Regions from separate parts of the Stenotrophomonas sp. Steno-C18 genome, predicted to be linked through region 2. Evidence: predicted binding sites of a transcription regulator. Region 2 holds the regulator's gene; the other holds the start of a gene.
What was found. Region 2 encodes FliA, which starts transcription of late flagellar genes. Its sites were predicted from a motif close to TAAAGTTTNNCNNNCNNNGGCCGATAA; they were not measured.
Positions count from the first base shown of each region.

Region 1: AC06FE_RS03115 (methyl-accepting chemotaxis protein) is a predicted target of FliA. The motif match lies at 1,567-1,593, and genes of this name have one in related genera.

Region 1 is NZ_JBWJOX010000001.1:665,593-669,332, forward strand. Features, by position in the region: gene AC06FE_RS03115 (methyl-accepting chemotaxis protein) at 1-1,514, opposite strand, end outside; gene AC06FE_RS03120 (hypothetical protein) at 1,943-2,533, opposite strand; gene AC06FE_RS03125 (hypothetical protein) at 2,598-2,876, shown strand; gene AC06FE_RS03130 (hypothetical protein) at 3,295-3,549, shown strand; gene AC06FE_RS03135 (low affinity iron permease family protein) at 3,546-3,740, shown strand, end outside.
Region 2 is NZ_JBWJOX010000012.1:91,693-95,432, forward strand. Features, by position in the region: gene flhF (flagellar biosynthesis protein FlhF) at 1-620, shown strand, start outside; gene AC06FE_RS18675 (MinD/ParA family protein) at 607-1,491, shown strand; gene AC06FE_RS18680 (RNA polymerase sigma factor FliA) at 1,488-2,234, shown strand; gene cheY (chemotaxis response regulator CheY) at 2,248-2,640, shown strand; gene AC06FE_RS18690 (protein phosphatase CheZ) at 2,640-3,260, shown strand; gene AC06FE_RS18695 (chemotaxis protein CheA) at 3,264-3,740, shown strand, end outside.

The sequences.
Region 1 (3,740 bases), on a different contig from region 2:
TGGATGGCATGATCGGCATTCTGGCGCACGGTCGACGTCAGCTCTTCCATCGATGCGGCCGTCTCTTCCAGATTGGCCGCCTGCTGCTCGGTGCGACGGGAGAGGTCCGCACTACCCTTGCTCACTTCTGAGGCGGACACGCGGATGACGCCAGCACCGTCTTGGATGCCCCGAACGATCCGGCCCAGCTGCTCAGAGGAGGAGTTCGCTGCATCGCGCATCGTGGCGAACACGCCGCCAAACTCGCCAGAAACGCGGTAAGTCAGATCGCCTTGAGCGACGGCCTCCAACAGCCGTGCGATGTCCGACAGGCTCTTATCACTGACATCGAACATCTGGTTGAGGTTGTCGATCATCTCGCGAAAGCTGTGACTGAAGCCACCTGCGGCGCCGCGCTGAGAGAAGTCTCCCGCCGCAGCGGCTTGGACCAGCCGACGAATCTCCTCGTTGATGGCCAGCATGTTCGTCCGCGTAGTCTCCATGGCCTCGGTAATGGCGGCCTGATCGCCTGGGAGCAGCGGCATGCGAGCGCTCATGTCCCCGACGGCATAGTGCTGGGCAATGCCTACGATCTGCGAGGTTACTGCGTTGGAGCGCTCCACCATGCCGTTCGTGTCGCCGACCAGTTCACCAAAGGCACCTGGATGGAGGGACTCATCGATGCGGTGCGACGTCCGCCCTTCGGCCTGGGCCGACGCCATTGCCTTTTGATCCGCAATCAGGCCCTTGATGCGCTCCTGCATCGATCGCATGCTTTCAAGCAAGGCACAAGTCTCGTCTCGGCCTTCCACCTTGATAACGTTTTCAACGTTGCCCGACGCAATGGCGGTTGCGGTCTTAGTCGCCTCGCCCAATGGTATGGTCAGGCTTCTCGTGATGGTGATTGCCAATGCGATGCTGAGCAGGACCGCCAAGACCCCAGCGGCGACCAACATCTTCCGGGCGCTTGCTGCAACGGCCTGAGCGTCTTGGTAGCTCGCGTCAGCCAAGCGCTCCTGAAGCTCTGCGTTGGCGAAGATGGCCGCCTGCCATTCGTCGAGCAGGGCGTCTCCTTCACTAAGCAGCTTCGTTGCCGTCGCCACGTCGCCGTGCGTCGCAGCTTCGACGACCGCATCGTTGACCCGGCGAGCCGCAAGCCGCTTCTCGGTGATCACTGCACGAATCTTTTTTCCTTCTTCATCGGCAGGCGTTGCATACAGAGCGTCGCGGGCCTTGTCATAAATGGCCCTTTGCTCACCGATCTCTTTCAGCAGGGATGCTTGGATCTTCTTGTCCTGCAGCATGATCAGCTCGCGCAATGAAATGCTGATCTGCATGTTTGCACTAGCCATCGTCTTGGAAAGACGGATGCGCTCCATGCTCTCTTTCACGATGGTGTCCATGCTGGTCTCGGCGCGAGACAGCGCCCAAAGGCCAGATGCCACGATCGACATCGCCACCGCGATCAACACCACGAAGGCCGCACCCAATCGGGTGCCGACCCTGTATCGCATCAAGAAATTCTTCACATTCATACCTCTCATGGGGGGAGGAGCACGCTCCTGGCCGACAGCGTCGGCGAGCGAGTGATCGGCCCCACGAAGAACAACCTTAATGCGCCCCATTTATGCAGCTATTTCGCAGAAATTGGCTCACTTAGCGGGCAAATGTCCGCTTTTGACCACAAATAGCACCATTTCAGACAACAGACATCCATCTAGGAGACAGGATTTGTCGCCCGATAGCGACCAACTATCGAAATTGGAGAGCACATGTATCTTTCGTTTGTCCACCATCGGTTGAGGTGAGCATGGCACTGACTTGGAACATGCACTGGTGCTGGGCGACGCCCCGGTAGGTCATACGTGTGGGCGCACCATTAAAGTCGGCGATGACAGTTGAACGGTACGCCCTGGCCAGCCTTAAGGCGCTTCCGCTTCCTAGAGCGCTCCGAGGTCTTTGATCACCGACTGACCTCGCTGAAGGAACCCAGCAGCAACCTTCCCCCTGCCACCTTTCGCCCGATGCGCTCGTTGAGCCGATTGGCCTGCAGCCGGCCCGCCTCAAACAGGGCCGGGGTGGCCATCGAGGGCGGCCAGGCCTGGAAGGGCTCACCGGGCGACGAGAGCTGCCCCGTGATCGGCTGGACCACTGCGGGCACCGCCGCGTCGTGTTTGGCATAGGCGGTGGCCATCATGCGTCCGTTCTTGGGGGACCATCCGCCCAGCACCAGCTCGGTGGTGCAGTATTCTGCCGGCAAGCCCGCTTCAGCCACGGCCTTGGCGTAGTTCGGCCAAAGCTGGTCAATGACCCGCCCCAACTCCGCTGCTAGCTGTTCCAGGGTGAAGTCCGCTCGAAAACTGGCCTCCAACGAAAGCTGGTAGATGCGCAGGAAGAACTGGGCCGACCCTCGGGTCGCCAGCAAGATTTGGTGCTGAGGAATGAGCAGCACCTTTGCCCCCGCCGAAGCTTGACCGCTTATGGCGTCCTCCGCCCAGGTATCCACCGTCACAACCAACTGGTCAGCGCTCAGCAAAACGTTGAGGATGCTCATGGGTAAAGTCTGGCGGCCTTTCCCCCACTATCCAATCTTGCCCCCACACCTGTCGAGCCCTCCTATGGAACTTTCCCTAGAACAGCTGGCCGCGCGCCTTGAGGCATGCGAGGCCGACCTGGAAGCCCACCGCGGCTACATCAAGGCCCTGGAATATGGGCTGCGGGCGGTCATCGCCAGCCACCCGAACCCGCAAGTGCTTTCACTGGCATGGGGGATGACGCTCGCTGGCGCTGCAGATGCCCACGCAGGAGAAGAGGGGTTTGCCTTCAACGGGGCTATGCAGCAGGCAATGCGCAACTTAACCCGTGAAGTAGTAGTTGGTGACGTGGGAGCCGGCTAGCAAGCGGTTACAGGTAGTGACCACTGTCGGGGCCGATTACTCGGTCAGCTGCACGGAAGGTTTGTCTGAACTGCACGATATGGTCCCTGCAGCAAGGCGCTTTGCTCCAGAAGCAGTCAGCCGTCCTCTCCGCGATGCATTCGCAGGTATCAATCCAAGGCCGTTGGCACCGACGAACCTATCCGCGCTGCTCTGCCTGTATGCGTCGCCGGGCAACACGGATTTCGCGCCGGCAAATTTTATAGGGCTGGGCCCGGCCTTGGCGCCCCCATCGAGGCGCCAGCGACAGGGCAAGTGTTAACGATTGTTGCCTGAAGGCTTGACGCCACGTTGCCTCACTCTTGATGGGACCGATCACGGCGGAGTTCCTATGCTAGGCACGCCACCTCAACAGTGGCGCCCAACCTGGAGACACAACATGCATCGCGATCAGAAAGACCTTCCTCTCCCAGAGCAGGAAGCTCAGGAAACCAATCCGGTCAGCCCGCTGCAGGCGAAGCTGCACAACCACCGCAATCATGACGAAGCACTGCAGGAGACCTTCCCCGCCAGTGATCCCATTTCTCCGTTCGTCGCCGCGCCAACTCCGGAACAAAAAGAGAAGCGTCTCGGAGAGCGCGTCAAACTGCCAGATCGTCGACCGGATGAGGAGGCCGCGGGAGGAGACCAGTGATCCGCCGCGGATTTGCGCGCGTAGCGGCTGCAACGGCGCGCTTGTCTGGCAGCCTCGGCGCGTTCGTCGCGGCGCTGGGCGTGATCATCACCTGGGCCGCTAGCGGGCCCGCATTCCACTTCAATGACACGTGGCAGCTGGTGGTGAACACTGGCACCACCATCGTCACCTTTCTGATGGTGTTCTTGATT
Region 2 (3,740 bases):
CCCTGGTTGGCCCGACCGGCGCCGGCAAGACCACCACCATCGCCAAGCTGGCCTCGCGCTTCGCCGAGGCCCACGCCCCGCGTGACGTGGCCCTGGTCACCACCGACACCCAGCGCATCGGCGCGCGCGAGCAGCTGTATGGCTTCGGCCGCCAGCTCGGCATCGCCGTGCACGAGGCCAACAGCGGTACCGACCTGAACCAGCTGCTGCAGAAGCTGGCCGACTACAAGCTGGTGCTGATCGACACCGCCGGGCTGGGCCAGCGCGACCGCGCCCTCACCGCCCAGCTGCAGTGGCTGCGCGCCGCCGGCCAGATCCGCACCCTGCTGGTGCTGCCGGCCAACACCTCCTTCCAGGACATGGATGAGGTGGTGCGCCGCTTCAGCGCCGCCAACCCGCAGGGCGTGGTGCTGACCAAGCTGGACGAGACCGGCCGCTTCGGCTCGGCCCTGTCCATCGCCGTGGACCACTGCCTGCCGGTGACCTGGGTCACCGACGGCCAGGACGTGCCGGAGGACCTGCACCGGGCCTCGGCGGCCAATCTCGTACTTCGCCTTGAAGATTTGCGCCGCGCGGCCGATATGCCCTGCAACCCGGAGTTCAACAATGCAGTCGCGTGAGTACGCCAAGCTGACCCACACCTTCCCGCTCGCGGCCACCCGGCGCGAGCCCGCAGGACCGGTGCGCACCATCGCCGTCACCGGCGGCAAGGGCGGCGTCGGCAAGACCAATGTCTCGGCCAACCTGGCCGTGGCACTGGCCGGCATGGGCAAGCGCACCCTGCTGCTGGACGCCGACCTGGGCCTGGCCAACATCGACGTGGTGCTGGGCCTGCAGCCCAAGCACACCCTGGCCGACCTGGTCGCCGGGCGCTGCACGCTGGAGGAAGTGATCATCGAGGGCCCGAACGGGGTGCTGGTGGTGCCGGCCGCGTCCGGCCGCCGCCACATGGCCGAACTGGCGCCGGCCGAGCACGTAGGCCTGGTCAACGCGTTCTCCGAGCTGGAACGCGACCTGGACGTGATGATCATCGACACCGCCGCCGGCATCACCGACAGCGTGCTGACCTTCTGCCAGGCCGCGCAGGACACCGTGGTGGTGGTCTGTGACGAGCCGGCCTCCATCACCGACGCCTACGCGCTGATCAAGGTGCTCTCGCGCGAGCGCGGCGTGGACCGCATCCAGGTCGTGGCCAACATGGCCCGTGATCCCAACGAAGGCCGCGCCCTGTACGAGAAGCTGGTGCGCGTCTGCGAGAAGTTCCTGATCGACGTCTCGCTCAACTACCTGGGCTGCGTGCCGCAGGACGACTGGCTGCGCGTGTCGGTGCAGCGCCAGCAGCCGGTGGTGAAGCTGTACCCGTCGGCACCGGCCGCCCTGGCCATCCAGGAGATCGCCCGCCGCACCGCGCGCTGGCAGGCCCCCACCACCCCGCGCGGCGGCGTCGAGTTCTTCCTGGAACGCATCATCCAGCAGAAGGTGAGCGCATGAACGCAACGGCCCATTACCGTGAAGTCCAGCGCAATGCGGCCAACGAGTGCATTGCCCAGCACGCCGACCTGGTGCGCCGCATCGCCCACCACCTGGCCGCGCGCCTGCCCGCCAGCGTGGAGGTCGACGACCTGATCCAGGCTGGCATGATGGGCCTGATCGAGGCCTCGCGCAGCTATGACGCCGAACAGGGCGCCTCGTTCGAGACCTATGCCTCGATCCGCATCCGCGGCTCGATGATCGACGAGATCCGGCGTGGCGACTGGGTACCGCGCTCGGTGCACCGTCGCGCCCGCGATGCCGCGGCCACCATTCGTCGCCTCGAGCAGGCCAGCGGCCGTGCCGCCAGCGCCACCGAGGTGGCCGAGGCGATGGAAATGCCGCTGCCCGAGTACATGCGGCTGGTCGAGGATGCCTCGCGCGGCCAGGTGCTGAGCCTGGAGTCGCGCATCGAGGACCAGGGCGAGCTGGACACCCCGGCCACCGGCGGCCCCACCCCGCAGCAGATGCTCGAACGCAGCCAGTTCGGTGCCGAACTGGGCAGGGCCATCAGCCAGCTGCCCGAGCGCGAACAGCTGGTGCTCTCGCTCTACTACGAGCAGGAACTGAACCTGAAAGAGATCGGCGCGGTGCTCGGTGTCAGCGAGTCGCGCGTCTGCCAGATCCACGGCCAGGCCACGCTGCGCCTGCGTGGTCGGCTGAAGATTTTCGAGTCGGCCGACGCCGGCTTCGAGGAACCATGAAGAGGAATTCCTTTTGAACAAGAACATGCGCATCCTGATCGTCGACGATTTCTCGACCATGCGTCGTATCGTCAAGAACCTGCTCGGCGACCTGGGCTTCACCAACACCGCTGAAGCCGAGGACGGGCATGCCGCGCTGGCCATGCTGCAGAGCCAGCCGTTCGATTTCGTGGTCACCGACTGGAACATGCCGGTGATGACCGGCATCGAGCTGCTCAAGGCCATCCGCGCCGATGCCAAGCTCAAGACCCTGCCGGTGCTGATGGTCACCGCCGAAGCCAAGCGCGAGCAGATCATCGAAGCCGCCCAGGCCGGCGTGAACGGCTACATCATCAAGCCGTTCACCGCGCAGACCTTGGAAGAGAAGCTGGGCAAGATCTTCGAACGACTGACGGCGAGCGCCTGATGGACCTGCCTGTCGAGACGCTGAGCGACAAATCGGCCCTGATCCAGCGCCTGCAGGATGCGCTGGCCGCGCTGGAAAACGGTGATGAAACCCGTTGGCGCCAGGAAATCGACGCCCTGGCCGCGCTGCGCGCGCAGCCAATGGTGGCCGGGCTGGGCCGGTTGGCCCGCGAGCTGGGCCAGGCACTGGGCGAGCTGCCCAGCGTGCCCAGCGAAGCCGGCGAGCTGGACGATGCCTGCGCGCGCCTGGACCACGTGGTGGAGATGACCGAAAAGGCCACCCACCGCACCCTGGACCTGGCCGAGGAATGCCGCGAGCTGACCGAACGGCTGCGCGCCGGAGGCCTCAACGCCGACCAGGACCAGCTGCTGGACCGCATCCGCCACAACCTCACCGAAGTGGCGCTGACCCAGAGCTACCAGGACCTGACCGGTCAGATCATCCGCCGCGTGGTGGGCATCGTGCGCCGCGTGCACGAGGGCTTTGGTGCGCTGGGCCTGCCCCCGGCCGAGGAAGACGTGCGCAACGCCGGCCTGGCCGGTCCGGCGGTCAATGGCCTGGACCGCCACGCGGTCAGCCAGCATGACGCCGACGACCTGCTGTCGGACCTGGGGCTGTAAGCCATGAGTGCCTTCGCCGACGACATCGCCGCCGATTTCATCATCGAAGCCCAGGAGATCCTCGATCGCCTGGGCGAGCAGCTGGTGACGCTGGAGCAGGCACCGGAAGACACCGACCAGCTCAACGCGGTGTTCCGCGGCTTCCACACGCTCAAGGGCGGCGCCGGCTTCCTGTCGATCACGCCAATGGTGGAGCTGTGCCATGCCGCCGAGGAAACCCTGGGCATGGCCCGCTCGGGCAAGGCGCAACTGCTGGCCCATCACTTCGATGCCGCCCAGCAATCGCTGGACTGGCTGCAGTCCATGCTCGACGCGGTGTCCTCCGGCACCGAGCCGGGCCACGCGCCGGCGGCATTGATCGCGCAGTTCGACGTCGGTACCGCACCGGTACCGGCACCGGTCGCGGCACCGGTCGCGCCGGCCGGTGACCTGATCACCGAGGACGAGTTCGAGGCCCTGCTCGACAGCCTGCACGGCAAG